One region of the Nonomuraea sp. NPDC005650 genome, then DNA from elsewhere that is predicted to be linked to it. Evidence: riboswitches for the same ligand, from Rfam matches in the RefSeq annotation. Region 1 holds a riboswitch; the other holds the start of a gene.
The links. Region 1 has a riboswitch for glycine ahead of gcvT (glycine cleavage system aminomethyltransferase GcvT). Riboswitches for the same ligand answer to the same signal wherever they lie in the genome.
Positions count from the first base shown of each region.

Region 2: it holds a riboswitch for glycine, as region 1 does, so the genes downstream of both, gcvP (aminomethyl-transferring glycine dehydrogenase) here and gcvT (glycine cleavage system aminomethyltransferase GcvT) in region 1, are expected to answer to the same signal.

Region 1 covers NZ_JBEXCR010000020.1:34,720-42,454, forward strand. The annotation lists gene gcvH (glycine cleavage system protein GcvH) at 49-438, opposite strand; gene gcvT (glycine cleavage system aminomethyltransferase GcvT) at 435-1,520, opposite strand; glycine riboswitch at 1,653-1,750, opposite strand; gene ABZS69_RS32115 (hypothetical protein) at 1,857-2,672, shown strand; gene ABZS69_RS32120 (gamma-glutamyl-gamma-aminobutyrate hydrolase family protein) at 2,687-3,376, opposite strand; gene ABZS69_RS32125 (3-oxoacyl-ACP reductase) at 3,405-4,169, opposite strand; gene ABZS69_RS32130 (aldehyde dehydrogenase family protein) at 4,176-5,519, opposite strand; gene ABZS69_RS32135 (glutamine synthetase family protein) at 5,529-6,899, opposite strand; gene ABZS69_RS32140 (FCD domain-containing protein) at 7,025-7,729, shown strand.
Region 2 covers NZ_JBEXCR010000008.1:66,394-74,128, reverse strand. The annotation lists gene ABZS69_RS15565 (tetratricopeptide repeat protein) at 99-896, opposite strand; gene gcvP (aminomethyl-transferring glycine dehydrogenase) at 1,076-3,901, opposite strand; glycine riboswitch at 4,071-4,170, opposite strand; gene ABZS69_RS15555 (MerR family transcriptional regulator) at 4,291-4,911, opposite strand; gene ABZS69_RS15550 (bifunctional nuclease family protein) at 5,059-5,529, opposite strand; gene ABZS69_RS15545 (MerR family transcriptional regulator) at 5,664-6,290, opposite strand; gene ABZS69_RS15540 (FHA domain-containing protein) at 6,364-6,876, opposite strand; gene ABZS69_RS15535 (mannose-1-phosphate guanyltransferase) at 7,147-7,735, opposite strand, start outside.

The DNA of each region.
Region 1 (7,735 bases):
GCCTTTCAGGCTGGGGCCGGGGCCCCACGCAGGGCCCCGGCGAACAGGTCAGGAATCGCCTGAGGTGAACGCTGTGTACTCCTCGGCGGAGAGCACGTCCCGGGCGTCGCCCTCGACGCGCACCCGGAACATCCAGCCCTCTCCATACGGGTCACTGTTGACCAGGCTCGGGTCGTCGACCACGGCCTGGTTCACCTCGACGATCTCGCCGCCGACGGGGGTGTAGATCTCGTTCACCGACTTGGTCGACTCCACCTCGCCGACGGATTCGCCCGGCTCGACGTTCGCCCCGACGTCGGGGAGCTGCACGAAGACGACGTCACCAAGGGACTCGGCGGCGAAGGCCGTGACGCCGATGGTCACGGTGAGGCCGTCGTCGAGGCCGGCCACCCACTCGTGCTCCTTGGTGTAGCTCAGGTCGTCAGGGATGTTGCTCACTTGTTCCTCCTGTAGAAGGGCAGCTCTACCAAGTCCATAGGTTCATGGCTGCCCCGGATGTCCACGGCCAGGCCTGACTCGACGCCGGTGTCCACGTAGGCCATCGCGATGGGCTTGCCCAGGGTCTGGGAGGGCGCACCGCTGGTGACCTCGCCGACGACGGCGCCGTCTTTGGTGACCGGGTAGCCGTGACGCGGCACCCGGCGTCCCTGCGTGACCAGGCCGACGAGCCGGCGCCGCGGCGCGTCGTCCTTGACCGCCTCCAGCGCCGACCTGCCGACGAAGTCGCCGGGCTTGTCGAATTTCACCACTCTGCCCAGCCCCGCGTCGAACGGGGTCAGTTCGGCGCTCAGTTCGTTGCCGTAGAGCGGCATGCCGGCCTCGAGCCTGAGGGTGTCGCGGCTGGACAGGCCGGCTGGCTTGAGGCCGTGCGGCTCGCCCGCCGCCATGAGCGCGTGCCAGAGCGGGACGGCGTCCTGGTTGGCGACGAACAGCTCGAACCCGTCCTCGCCGGTGTAGCCGGTGCGGGCGATCAGCGCCTGCCGCCCGTCGACCAGCTCGGGCAGGCCCGCGTAGTACTTGAGCCCGTCGAGGTCGGCGTCGGTGAGCGTGGTGAGGATCTCCTGGGCCCGGGGCCCCTGTACGGCGATCAGCGCGTACTGGTCCGACCGGTCCTCGACCAGCACGTCGTACGCCCTCGACCGCTCTGTCAGCTCTTTTGCGACTTTTTCGTAGTTTGACGCGTTTGCCACGACCATGAACTCGTCGTCGTCCAGCCGGTAGACGATGAGGTCGTCGAGCACGCCACCCTGCTGGTTGACGATCATGGTGTATCTGGCCCGCCCGGTCGCCAGCGCCGACAGGTGGCCGACCAGCGCGTAGTCGAGCGCCTGCCCGGCCTGTGGCCCGGTCAGGAAGATTTCGCCCATGTGGGAGAGGTCGAACAGCCCGGCCGCCCGGCGGACGGCGTTGTGCTCCGCGGACTCGCTCCCGTACCGGAGGGGCATGAGCCACCCGGCGAAGTCGGTGAGCGTGGCGCCGAGGCTCTCGTGAACGTCTCGTAGCGGTGTAGGTCGGGACATTTGTCGCACCTCTGGACAGGATTGGATGCCAGCATCCTCCCCCTCTGTCATCGATGCCTGAGAGCTTCGCCCGAGTTTTGCCGGACTTTCACCTTCGGCGAGGCCTCGTGGGCCTGCTTTCCAGAGGTCACCAAAGGCCGTGCGGTCCTTTGCCTTGAGAGGTTTGCGGGGAGGGCTTGCTCCTTCAGGGACCCTGACCGGCTGTCAGGGCGCTCTCCCGCACGGTTTCGCCGGTGATGTCCGTCAGCCTAGTGCCGCGATGGGGTTGTTGTCGCGTTCTGAGGACTCATGAACCACTCCGGGGGTCGCCGACGTCGAAGAGGTATGAATCGGCGAATGGCGGCTCTCGGCCTGCTGACCACCCTGGCCCTGGCGGGCTGCGGCGCGTCGGAGGCGGCGGCCCCACCCCGGTACGAGGCCAGCCTGACGGTGCTCGAAGGCGGCGGTCACGGGCCGCAGCTGTGCATGATGGTCATGGAGTCGCTGCCACCGCAGTGCGGCGGTCCGGACGTCGTCGGCTGGGACTGGAACAAGGTGGATCACGAGTCGCATGGCGGCGTGAAGTGGGGCGAGTACCGCGTCGTGGGCACCTGGGACGGAGCCCGGCTGACGCTCACCGAGCCGCCCGGCGCGTCCGCGGCGGCCCCCGCTCGTCAGGTGGACTTCGCCAGCCCGTGCCCGGCGCCGCAGGGCGGCTGGCGGCCCGTCGATCCCGCCAAGGCCACGCAGCAGGCGATGGAACTGGCGATGTCGCGGGCCGGCGCGGCCGAGGAGTTCGCGGGCGCCTGGGTCGACCAGAGCTACATGGAGGGCAAGCCCGCGGAGTCGCCCGAGGCCAACGACCCGCTGCGGCTGGTGCTCAACCTGAAGTTCACCGGCGACCTGTCCGGCCGCGAGGCCTGGATCCGCGAGGTGTGGGGCGGCGCGCTGTGCGTCAGCGGCGCGGAGCGCAGCGAGACCGAGTTGCGGGAGATCCAGCGGGAGGTCGAGGCCGAGCTGGGCGGCGGTCTCGTCTCGGCGTCGTCCAACGTGCTGCGCAACCAGGTGGACGTGCTGGTCTGGGCGGCCACCGACGAGCAGCGCCGCGGCATCGAGGCCAGGCACGGCGCCGGGGCCGTGGCGCTGGACAGCGTGCTCCAACCGGTGGCGTGAGGCGCTCCGGCTGATCAGCAGGCCGCGACGAGTGCCTCGAAGAGGGCGCCGTCCTCGGCCGCCTCGGGGTGCCACTGCACGGCCACCGCGAACGGGGCCGAGTCGAGCTCGACCGCCTCGATCGTGCCGTCGCCGGCGGTGGCGGTGACCGTGAGGCCGGGCGCGAGCCGGTCGATGGCCTGGTGGTGGTAGTGGGGGACGGTCACGGGCTCCGTGCCCAGCGCCTTGGCCAGGCGGCTGCCGGGGACCGGCGTGACGGGCATGGGGCCGAACCGGCCGGGCGCGGGGGAGTGGCCGGTGTGCCCCACGACGTCGGGGAGGTGCTGGTGGAGGCTGCCTCCGAGGGCGACGTTGAGCACCTGGAGGCCGCGGCAGATGCCGAGGTACGGCAGGCCGGCGTCGAGGACCGCCGCGATCACCCCGAACTCGGCCTCATCGCGAAATTTGCGGATATAGCCGGTTTGGTCCCCCGGCTCCTGCCCGTACCTGGCCGGGTCGACGTCCCCGCCACCGGCCAGGATCAGGCCGTCCAGCCGGCCCACGACCTGCGCGGGCTCGCCGGCCGGCGGCAGCACGACCGGCTGCCCGCCGGCACGGACGACCTGCTCCACGTACATGTACGGCAGGAGCGCCACGGTCATGTCCCAGACCGTGAACTTCGCCGGCTCCACGTACGACGTGATGCCGATGACGGGACGCTGCACGATATGACCCCCGAGAACCAGAACAGAGCTACAGCGGCGTGACGTAGGCGCCGGAGATGCCCCCGTCCACCAGGAACTCGCTACCCGTGATGAACGACGCGTCGTCGCTGGCCAGGAACGCCACCGCCGCCGCGATCTCCGAGGCCTCGGCGAAGCGCCCCACGGGGATGTGCACCAGCCGCCGCTGCGCCCGCTCGGGGTCCTTGGCGAACAGCTCCTGCAGCAGCGGCGTGTTCACCGGCCCCGGGCACAGCGCGTTCACCCTGATGCCCTCCCGGGCGAACTGCACGCCCAGCTCGCGCGACATCGCCAGCACGCCGCCCTTGGACGCCGTGTAGGAGATCTGCGAGGTCGCCGACCCCATGACGGCCACGAACGACGCGGTGTTGATGATCGAGCCCTTGCCCTGGCGCCGCATGTACGGGATGGCGTGCTTGCAGCAGAGGTAGACGCTGGTCAGGTTCACCTCCTGGACCCGGCGCCAGGCGTCGATGCCGGTCTCCAGGATCGAGTCGTCCTCGGGCGGCGAGATGCCGGCGTTGTTGAACGCGATGTCGACGCTGCCGTAGGTGTCGAAGGCGGTCTGGAACATCCTGGCGACGTCGTCCTCGTCGGTGACGTCGGCCTTGACGAAGAGGCCGCCGACCTCGTTCGCGGCCTTGACGCCCGCCTCCTCGTCGACGTCCACGCAGACGACCTTCGCGCCCTCCTCGGCGAACCTGCGGGCCGTGGCCAGCCCGATGCCGCTGCCCGCGCCGGTGATGACGGCCACCCGATCCTGCAAACGCTGCACTTTGTGTCACTCCCAGGAGATGAAGACGTTCTTGGTCTCGGTGAACGCCGCCAGGGCGTCAGGGCCGAGCTCCCTGCCGAGACCGGACTGCTTGAAGCCGCCGAAGGGGGTCCAGTAGCGGACCGACGAGTGCGAGTTCACCGAGAGGGCGCCCGACTCGACGGCCCTGGCCACGCGGAGCGCCCGCCCGACGTCGCGGGTCCAGATGGAGCCGCTCAGGCCGTACGGGGTGTCGTTCGCGATGCGGACGGCCTCCGCCTCGTCCTCGAAGCGCACCACGGACACGACCGGCCCGAAGATCTCCTCGGTGAAGGCGGGGTCGGTGAGCTCAGGAGTCAGCACGGTCGGCGGGAACCAGTAGCCCCTGCCCTCGGGGCAGGACCCCTGCAGGTAGGGGGTGCCCTGGACGAAGCCGCGCACCCGGTCGAGGTGCTCGGCGCTGATCAGCGGGCCCATCTCGGTGCCCTCGTCGAGCGGGTCGCCGACCTTGACGCCCCGTACGGCCGCCGCCAGGCGCTCCATGAACTCGTCGTACACCTCGGCCTGGACGAGGAGGCGGGAGCGGGCGCAGCAGTCTTGTCCCGAGTTGTCGAAGACCGCGTACGGCGCCGTCCTCGCGGCCTTGTCGAGGTCCGCGTCGGCGAAGACGATGTTCGCGGACTTGCCGCCCAGCTCCAGCGTGACCCGCTTGACCTGCCGCGCCGCCTTGGCGGCGATCTCCTTGCCCACCTCGGTCGAGCCGGTGAACACGATCTTCGCCACACCGGGATGCTCGACGAGCCGGGCCCCCGCGACCTCCCCTGCCCCAGGCAGCACCTGGAGCACCCCCTCGGGGAGGCCCGCGGCGAGGGCCAGCTCAGCCAGCCTCAGCGCGGTCAGCGGGGTCCATTCGGCCGGCTTGACGATCACCGTGTTGCCGGCCGCGAGCGCCGGGGCGACGCCCCAGGTCATGATCACCATCGGGAAGTTCCACGGCACGATGACGCCGACGACGCCCAGCGGCTCCTGGAACGTGATGTCCACGCCGCCCGCCACCGGGATCTGCCTGCCGTGGTCGCGCTCGGGGGCGCCGGCGTAGAAGTGCAGCACGTCGCGTACGTTCCCGGCCTCCCACCGGGCGTTCCCGATCGGGTGCCCGGCGTTGGCCAGCTCCAGCCGCGCCAGCTCGTCGCCGTGCTCGTCCACCAGGTCGGCGAACCTGCGCAGCAGCCGCGCCCGATCCCCTGGCGAGACCTGGCGCCAGGTCTCGTACGCGGCCCTGGCACGCTCCACGGCCCGGTCCACCTCGGCGGCGTCGGCCAGCTCGACGTCGGCGAGGACGTCCTCCGTCGCCGGATTAACGATCTTCATGCGCTTCTTTCACATCCGCTCGAAACCACGGAACAGCTCCCAATCCGTCACCGCCGCGTCGAACGCGGCCAGCTCCACCCGCGCGTTGTTCGCGTAGTGCTCGACCACGTCCTCGCCGAACGTCTCGCGGGCCAGCTTCGACCCCTCGAACAGCGCCAGCGCGTCCCGCAGCGTGTGGGGCACGGTCTCGGCGCCGGAGTCGTAGGCGTTGCCCTCGAAGGCGCCCTCCAGCGGCAGCTCCTGGTCGATGCCGTGCAGCCCGGCCGCGATCAGCGCGGACACCGCGAGGTACGGGTTGACGTCGCCGCCCGGCACCCGGTTCTCCACGCGCAGCGACAGGCCGTGGCCGACCAGCCGCAGCGAGCAGGTGCGGTTGTCCACGCCCCACTTGACGGCCGTGGGCGCGAAGCTGCCGGGGACGTAGCGCTTGTAGGAGTTGATGTTGGGCGCGTACAGGAGGGTGAGCTCGCGCAGGCAGGCGAGCTGCCCGGCGATGAAGTGGGCGCCGAGCGGGGAGAGCCCGTACGGCCCCTCGCCCGCCATCACCGGATCACCGTCGACGCCGCGCAGCGAGATGTGGATGTGGCAGGAGTTGCCCTCGCGCTGGTTGGGCTTGGCCATGAAGGTGATCGACTTGCCCTCCTGGGCGGCGATCTCCTTGGCGCCGTTCTTGTAGATGACGTGGTGGTCGCAGGTCCTGAGCGCCTCGTCGTAGCGGAAGGCGATCTCGTGCTGGCCCAGGTTGCATTCGCCCTTGGCGGACTCGACGTACAGGCCGGCGCCTTCCATGCTCCGCCTGATCTGCCTCAGCAGCGGCTCGATGCGGGCGGTGCCGAGCAGCGAATAGTCCACGTTGTAGAGGTTGGCGGGCGTCATGTCCCGGTAGGCGCGCTTCCAGGCGTCCTCGTAGCCGTCCTCGTAGACGATGAACTCCAGCTCGGTGCCCACGTACGCGGCCAGCCCGCGCTCGGCGAGGCGGGCGAGCTGCCTGCGCAGGATCTGCCGGGGAGAGGCGGTCACGTCGCCGCCGCCCTCCCAGGCGAGGTCCGCCATCAGCATCACGGTCCCCTCGTGCCACGGCACCCTGCGCAACGTCGCGAGGTCCGGCTTCATCACGAAGTCGCCGTAGCCCCGCTCCCAGGACGACATGGCGTAGCCGCCGACGGTGTTCATGTCCACGTCGACGGCGAGCAGGTAGTTGCACCCCTCGGAGCCGTGGTGCAGCACCTCTTCGAGGAAATAGCGGGCGGACAGCCTCTTGCCCTGCAATCTGCCCTGCATGTCGGCGATCGCGAGGAGCACGGTGTCGATGCGCCCGAACGCCACCTCGTCGCGTAGCTCGCTGACGGAAAGGAACCCGGTGCTCGATCGCTCGCTCACGCTATCCCCGCTCCGATCTGGTCAGAGGCGCTTTCCCGTTGATTGGGCTAGTCTTAGACCATTGATGTGTATGGCGGGATCGGTTGTCAAGACCTGAGGACACGTTGGACGAGTCGGCGCGTTTAATGACGGTGTTGCGCCCGGTGCGGGCCGGCAACGCTTTCGAGGAGACCGTGGAACGGCTGCTCCAGGCGATCAAGCTCGGGGTGGTCCCGCCCGGCGACAAGCTTCCGCCGGAGCGGGAGCTGGCCGTGCGGCTCGGCATCAGCCGGGTCACCCTGCGCGAGGCGATCCGCGCGCTCTCGGACGCGGGCTACCTCGACGTGCGGAGAGGCCGCTACGGGGGGGCTTTCGTCACGTACGTCCCTCCCAAACCGGGCGCTGGCGACCTGCGGCAGGTCGTCGCGGAGATGGGCAGCGACGACCTGTCGGACGCGCTCACGTTCCGCCTGGCGGTGGAGTGCGGGGCGGCCCAGGTGCTGGCCGTGTCGGATCTCGCGGAGGAGAGGCGGGAGGTGCTCCTGCGGCGGCTGTCGGAGCTGAACGAGGCCCCGCTGGAGGACTACCGCCGCCTCGACACGGCCTTCCACCTGTCCATCGCCGAGCTGACCGGCTCTCCCCTGCTCGCCACGGCGTGCGCGGACGCCCGCTCGCGGGTGAGCGACCTGCTGAACGCGATCCCCATGCTCCAGGTCAACCTGGACCACGCCGCCGTCCAGCACCGGGCCATCGTGGACGCCATCCTGTCCGGCGACCCCGACGGGGCCCGCCGGGCGGTCGCCGAGCATCTGGAGGGCACAGCCGCCCTTTTGCGGGCCTTCCTCGCCTGAGGGCGT
Region 2 (7,735 bases), on a different contig from region 1:
ACGGGAGCGCCCCCGCCCCCTTCCGCTGCCCGTTCCCGGGCCGCGGCGTTTCCGGCGTCGTGTTTCAGGTGGCGCGGGGTTTCAAGTGTCGCGGGGTCTCAGGCGTCGCGGTGATAGCGCAGGCGGACCTCGGCGGCGAGGGTCTCGTTCTCGTGCTCCAGCCCGTACGACCACACCCGCCCCGCGTCGTCGGCGCGCCCGCGCAGCGGCAGCGTCCTGGCCAGGAGCTCGATGGCCAGGGCGCTGGTCTGCGGGTCCACCCCGTACTCGACGCTCTCGGCGAACTCCGCGCAGGCCAGCTCCAGATGCGCGATCCCGAGCTGGACCCGCAGCCCCGCCACCTCCTCGTCCGGGGCCACCTCCAGCGCGTCCAGGAGCACGTCGGCCGCCGCCCCTGGCTCCCCGTGCTCCAGCAGCAGGTCGGCCAGTTGCTGGGCCGCGTGCGCGCCGACGCCCGGGTCGCCGCTCTCCATGGCGGCCCGCAGCTCCTTCTCGGTCTCGTCCAGGTCGCCGGCGCCCATGGCCAGCCGGGCCAGCGCGAGATGGGCCAGCGGCACGTAGGCCGCCGTGCCGACCCCCAGGACGGCCTGCCAGGCGGCCCTGGCCTGCTCGGCGCGCCCCTCCCGCTCGAAGCCCTGCGCCAGGTGGCAGGCGGCCTGGGCGGCGTACTCGGGGTGTCCGGTGGCCAGCGCGGTCCTGGCGGCCTTCCTGGCGGCCTCCACGTCGCCGCGCTCCTCCAGCACCACGGCGAGCCCCACCGCGGCCTGGGCCCGGTCGGGATCGCGAGGGTCGGCGACCAGCTCGGCGAGGATGGCGGCGGCGCCGTCGAGATCACCGCGTTCGGCCAGGCGGCGGGCGGCATCTAGGGGCGCGGTCTCCAGCTCTGAGGACGTCAAGAGAGCTCCTTCTGGCGACGGTCGCACCGAGCCTAACCATTTCCGGCGATCATGTCTGCTCAGTTGACGCGGAAGGAATGGCCGGCTTCGGACCCTGGGCGGGCGCGGGGGTTCCACACCCGCCCGGTGAGCCCCTGGTCCTCGTACGCGCAGCGACGAGGACCCATGCCGCCAGGCCCTCAGTCCTCGTAGGCCTCCAGCGGCGGGCAGGAGCAGACCAGGTTCCGGTCCCCGTACGCCTGGTCGATCCGGCGCACCGGCACCCAGTACTTGCCGTCCCGCAGCGACGACAGCGGATAGGCGGCCTCGCTGCGCGGGTACGGGTGGGTCCACTCGTCGGCGCTGACCGACTCGGCCGTGTGGGGGGCGTTGCGCAGCGGGTTGTCCACCCGGTCGTAGGCCCCCGACGCCACCTTGTCGATCTCGCCGCGGATGGCGATCAGCGCGTCCACGAACCGGTCGAGCTCCCCGAGGTCCTCGCTCTCGGTCGGCTCGATCATCAGCGTGCCCGCCACGGGGAACGACATGGTCGGCGCGTGGAAGCCGTAGTCGATGAGCCGCTTGGCCACGTCGTCCACGGTGACCCCGGTCTCCTTGGTGATCTGCCGCAGGTCGACGATGCACTCGTGGGCCACCAGCCCGCCGCGCCCGGTGTAGAGCACGGGGAAGTGCGGGGCGATCCGCCTGGCCAGGTAGTTCGCCGACAGGATGGCCTGCTCGGTGGCCGCCGTGAGCCCCTCGGAGCCCATCATCCTGATGTACGCCCACGAGATCGGCAGGATCCCGGCCGAGCCGTACGGGGCCGCCGAGACGGGCCCGACCGGCGTGCCGTCGTGCAGCGGGTGGCCGGGCAGGAACGCGGACAGGTGGCCGCGCACCGCGACCGGGCCGACCCCCGGGCCGCCGCCCCCGTGCGGGATGCAGAACGTCTTGTGCAGGTTGAGGTGGGACACATCGGCCCCGAACTCACCCGGCTTGGCCAGCCCGACCAGCGCGTTGAGGTTGGCGCCGTCCACGTAGACCTGGCCGCCGGCGTCGTGCACCTTGGCGCACACCTCGGTGATCGTCTCCTCGTACACGCCGTGCGTCGAGGGGTAGGTCACCATGATCGCGGCCAGCGCGTCGCGGTGCTTGTCGATCTTGGCGTCGAGGTCGGCCAGGTCCACGTTGCCGTCGTCGTCGCAGGCCACGACCACGACCCGCATGCCCGCCATGACCGCGCTGGCGGCGTTGGTGCCGTGGGCGGAGGAGGGGATGAGACAGACGTCGCGCTCGCCGTGTCCGCCCGCGCGGTGGTAGGCGCGGATGGCCAGCAGCCCGGCGAACTCGCCCTGCGAGCCGGCGTTGGGCTGGATGGAGACGCTGTCGTAGCCGGTCACCTCGGCCAGCCAGCCCTCCAGCGTGCCGATCAGCTCGCGGTAGCCCGCGGCCTGGTCCTCGGGCGCGTACGGGTGGATCGCCGCGAACTCGGGCCAGGTGATCGGCTCCATCTCGGTGGTCGCGTTCAGCTTCATCGTGCAGGAGCCGAGCGGGATCATGGAGCGGTCGAGCGCGATGTCCTTGTCCTGCAGCTTGCGCAGGTAGCGCAGCATGGCGGTCTCGGAGCGGTGGCTGTGGAAGACCGGGTGGGTGAGGTAGCCGGACTCGCGCTCCAGCGAGGCGGGCAGCGCGTCCGCCTCCAGGGTCACGTCGGTGCGGTCGACGCCGAAGGCGGCCCACACCTTGGCGACCTCGGCGGCGCCGGTCTTCTCGTCGCAGGAGATCGACACGTGGTCGTCGTCGGCCCGCCAGAGGTTCACGCCCCGCTCGACGGCGGCGGCGACCACCTCGGCGGCCCGGCCCGGCACGCGGACGAGCACGGTGTCGAAGAAGTCGCCGTGCACGACCTCCAGGCCCGCCTCGCGCAGCCCGTCGGCCAGGGCGACGGCGTGCCGGTGCACCCGGTGGGCGATCCGGCGCAGGCCCTCGGGGCCGTGGTAGACGGCGTACATGCTCGCGATGACGGCGAGCAGGACCTGCGCGGTGCAGATGTTGCTGGTGGCCTTCTCGCGGCGGATGTGCTGCTCGCGGGTCTGCAGGGCCAGCCGGTAGGCGGGGTCGCCGTCGGCGTCCACCGACACGCCGACCAGGCGTCCCGGGATCTGGCGCTGCAGGCCCTCGCGTACGGACATGTAGGCGGCGTGCGGCCCGCCGAACCCGAACGGCACCCCGAACCGCTGCGAGGACCCGATCGCGATGTCGGCGCCCAGCTCGCCGGGCGCGGCCACGAGGGTGAGGGCCAGCAGGTCGGCGGCGGCCACCACGAGCGCGCCCGCCTCGTGCGCGGCGGCGGCCACGGCGCGGAAGTCGCGCAGCCGCCCGGACGCGCCCGGGTACTGGACGAGCACGCCGAAGCACTCGGGCAGCTCGCCGTCGAGGGAGTGCTCCACCAGCGTGATGCCCAGGGGCTCGGCCCTGGTGGCGAGCACGGCCTTGGTCTGCGGCAGCGCGTCGGCGTCCACCACGAACACGCTGCTCTTGGACTTGCCCGCGCGGCGGGCCAGGGTCATCGCCTCGGCGGCGGCCGTGGCCTCGTCGAGGAGGGAGGCGCCCGCGACGGGCAGGCCCGTCAGGTCGGAGACGACGGTCTGGAAGTTCAGCAGCGCCTCCAGGCGCCCCTGCGAGATCTCCGGCTGGTACGGGGTGTAGGCGGTGTACCAGCCCGGGTTCTCCAGCAGGCTGCGGCGGATGACGGCGGGCGTGATCGTGTCGTGGTAGCCCAGGCCGATCATGGAGGTGAGCACGCGGTTGCGCCCGGCCAGGGCGCGCAGCTCGGCGATGGCCTCGGCCTCGCCGACGGCGGCGGGCAGATTGAGCCGGTCCTTGGCCCTGATGGCCTCGGGGACGGCCACGGCCACCAGATCCGCCACGGACTCGAAGCCCACGGCCTCGAGCATGCGCTGCTGCTCGGACTCAGACGGGCCGATGTGCCGGGACGAGAACGGCGGGGCTGACAGGTCGGTCATGGACAGTGCCTCCCGAGGCTTTTGGAGACCGGCGCCGTGGCGCGGGCGAGTGCCGGATCTCCCCCTCTGTCAGCGCGGCGACGCCGCGACCTGAGAGCTTCACCCCTGGACTGGGGCTTGCACCGTCGGTGAGGCGCGCCTGGCAGGTGCGCCTGCTTTCCAGAGTTGCCTCACCCGAGCGGTACAGGGTGCCTGAGAGATTCCGGGGAGGGTTGCTCCTTCGGCGCCCCGAGACCCGTGGGCCTCAAGGACTCTCCCGCACGGGGTCGTCAGCCTTGCTGTCCTAGGTTACAACCATCCGCGTTACGCCAGAATTTCCCCGTTGGCGCGTTATGCACGGAGTGCCCGATGGGCCGCATCCCGCGGCCCATGGCAGAAGGGGTTTTACGCTAGCTGAGGCCCCGCGCGCGGCGGCGGCGGGCCAGTTCGTCAGCGGGATGGTCGGCCGGGACGGTGTCCTCGACCGCCGCTCGTTCCCCCGGCAGCTCCGCGAGGGAGCCCTCGACCTCTCGCCAGACCCGGCCGAGCGCGATGCCGAACACGCCCTGACCGCCCTGGAGCAGGTCTATCACCTCGTCGGCCGAGGTGCACTCGTAGACGCTGACGCCGTCGCTCATGAGCGTGATCTGCGCGAGGTCGGCGACCCCGCGGTCACGCAGATGCTGCACGGCCGTGCGGATCTGCTGGAGCGACACCCCTGTGTCGAGGAGCCGCTTGACGACCTTGAGCACCAGGATGTCGCGGAAGCTGTAGAGCCGCTGGGAGCCCGAGCCCTGCGCCGCTCTTATCGTGGGCTCCACGAGACCCGTGCGCGCCCAGTAGTCGAGCTGCCTGTAGGTGATGCCGGCCGCCGAGCAGGCCGTCGGCCCGCGGTATCCGATGTCCGCCGGCAGCGACGCCGGCTGTTCGTCGAAGAGCAGGCCCTGCTCCCCGGCACGCTGCCGCGCGCTCTCGCGCCGAACCGGATCTTCCTGGCCGGCCGTCTTTCCCTCGCCGCTGCTGACCGCCACGCGGACCTCCGGCTTTCTCTCATCCCGTGGCCTGATCTGGGGGTTCGTAAAGGGCGACCACGGGTTTCACTTGCACCGTAGGACCGTGACCATGCCCAGTCAACGATCCGGCTCGGCGCGTCGTGAAGCGTAAATGCACCGAAATACCTACCCCGCCCTGCCGAAGTCTTCGGGAGTGATCGTGTCAAGGAACTCCCTGAACTTCTCCACCTCGTCTTCCTGGTCGTCCGGGATGATCACCCCGGCCTCCTGGACGACCTCCTCGCTGGCGAAGATGCGCGCTCCGGTGCGCAGGGCGAGCGCGATCGAGTCGGACGGCCGCGCGCTCACCTCCACGCCGTTGGAGAACACCAGGTCGGCGAAGAAGATGCCGTCACGCAGGGCGACGATGTTGACCGCTCTCAGGCCGACGCCCAGAGCGCTCAGCACGTCCCGGAAGAGGTCGTGCGTGAGCGGCCGCGGTGGTGGCTCCTCCGCCTGGGCCAGGGCGATGGCCGTCGCCTCGGTCATGCCAATCCAGATAGGAAGGAACCGCTCCCCGTGTGCCTCCTTGAGCAAGACGATCGGCTGATTTGTGGGCATTTCAACTCGAACGCCCACGACCTCCATCTGCAACACGGGCTGCTCCGTATTCCTGACCGGTCACCCGGCACAGCTCTATTTGCTGGTCGCTTCTGCTGACTGGCTACTGCAATTCAACGTAACACCCGGCGGGCGTGGAATGCGCCTCCGCCTCCCAGCTCGCCAGCGTCTCAACGCCCCAGCACGGACCGGATCCCCGACCGCACAAGGGATGCGTGCAGGTCGAGCAGGAGCGTGGAAAGCTCCCTGGCGACCTCGTCGGCCTCCCCGATGGCGCCGGGGGCCCGTCGTTTGAGTATCGGAGCGACGGCCTGCTCGACGAGCCCGCACTCGCGCTCGGCCGCGGCCTTGACCGCGCGCAGGTGGCGGGCGCGCAGGCCGAACTGGGCCAGCGCGCCGACGCTGCGGGCCACATTGAGCGCCTCTTCGTCGTAGCGCCTGGCCACCGGGGCGAGCAGGCCGTAGTCCTCCAGCTCGCTGAGCGTCTCGTCGTCGATCCCCGCGGCCTCGATCAGCTCGGCCCGGCTGAGCCGGATCTCCTGCTTCTCCTGCACCGCGCGCGGGCGGCCGAAGCTCTCGGCCATCCTGTCCTTGATCACCCGCAGCGGCAGGTAATGGTCACGCTGCTCGCGCAGGATGAAGCGCAGCTGCTCCACGTGCAGATGGGTGAACTTACGGTAGCCGGACGGGCTGCGCTCCGGCTCGATCAGCCCCTCGCCCTCGAGGAAGCGGATCTTGGAGATCGTCACATCGGGGAACTCGCCCTGAAGGAGCGCGAGCACTTCCCCGATGCTCATGTGAGAGCGCGCCGCCTGGGAGGTCATTTGACCTCCCGGGAAGGCGCGTCCACGAGTCGCTCTCTCCGCTCGCTCATACGCCGGCGTTGGCCCGCATCAGGAAGACGAGGCGGAACTTGCCGATCTGCACCTCGTCTCCGGAGTGCAGGGGAACCTCCTCGATGCGCTCCCTGTTGACGTAGGTGCCGTTGAGGCTGCCCACGTCGCGCACGGAGAACTGGCCGCCGGGGTGGCGGTAGAACTCCACGTGGCGGCGGGAGACCGTGATGTCGTCGAGGAAGATGTCACTCTCCGGATGGCGCCCGGTCGTGGTGAGATTTTTGTCCAGCCGGAAACGGCTCCCCTGGTTGGGGCCTCTGGTCACCGTGAGCAGCGCCGTGCCGGGCGGCAGCTGCTCGACCAGAGCCCGCTCCGCCAGGAGCATGTCGCCTGCCTCAGCCTCGTATGCCTCGATTCCCGCGATGGAGATCGTCGACGTGGTGTCCCCGGAGACCTCGGGTCTGGTCAGCGGTGACCCACAGCGGGAACAGAAACGGGCATCCTCGGGGTTGGCGTGCCCGCACTGCGTGCAGTAGACGCTCGGCATCGATCGGCTCGGCCTCCTACCGCGAAGACGCGGCGACGGTGCTCAAAGACGCGCCTCGCTTCGCTTTTTCAAGTTTGCGAATGCCGCAACATACGCTGATCAGCGGCAAAGGTCAAGGCGGGGCACTGGACTGTGGTTTGGACGCAGACAAAGTTACCGCCGCTTCCGCCCCGTGGTCCATGCCGCCGCGCGTTTCTACATTACGATCTTGCGGCACTGTCTGGGCACGTCAAGTGCAAAGGCTTTTTCGTCACTCTCCGCGACCATTGTTCACATGGCGGCCTGCTCCACGATGCGGGCCCACCGTTCAAGCAGAGCCTGGGCGCCGTCCATGTCGCCCGCCTCGGCCCACAGGTCGGTCACCGGCTCGGTGGCGGCGGGCAGCACGAGCACCCAGCTCCCGTCGTCGTGGGCCACCCGCACGCCGTCGGTGGTGTCGATGCGGTGGCCCTCGTGCTCCGCCTCCGCCGCCTCGATGACCGAGCGCATCACGGCGCCCTTGGCCGCCCACGGCGTGGGGACGGTGCGCTTGAGCATCTTCACCTCGGGGATCCTGGCGTCGATCTGGCTGAGCGACAGCCGGGTGCGGGCCACCAGCCCGAGCAGGCGCATGAACGAGGCCAGCCCGTCGATGGCGGCGCTGAACTCCGGCACGACGAAGCCGCCGCGCCCGTCCGCCGCGAAGATCATGTCGCGGCCGGCGGCGGCCGAGGTGAGGGCGTCGAGCGCGGTGGAGGTCCACTGCACCTGCACGCCGTGGAAGCGGCAGACCTGCTCGGCGACCCGGGTCGTGGTGACCGGCAGGGCCACCTGGCCGCCCCTGCGCTCGGCGGCGACCAGGTCGAGCACGACGAGCAGG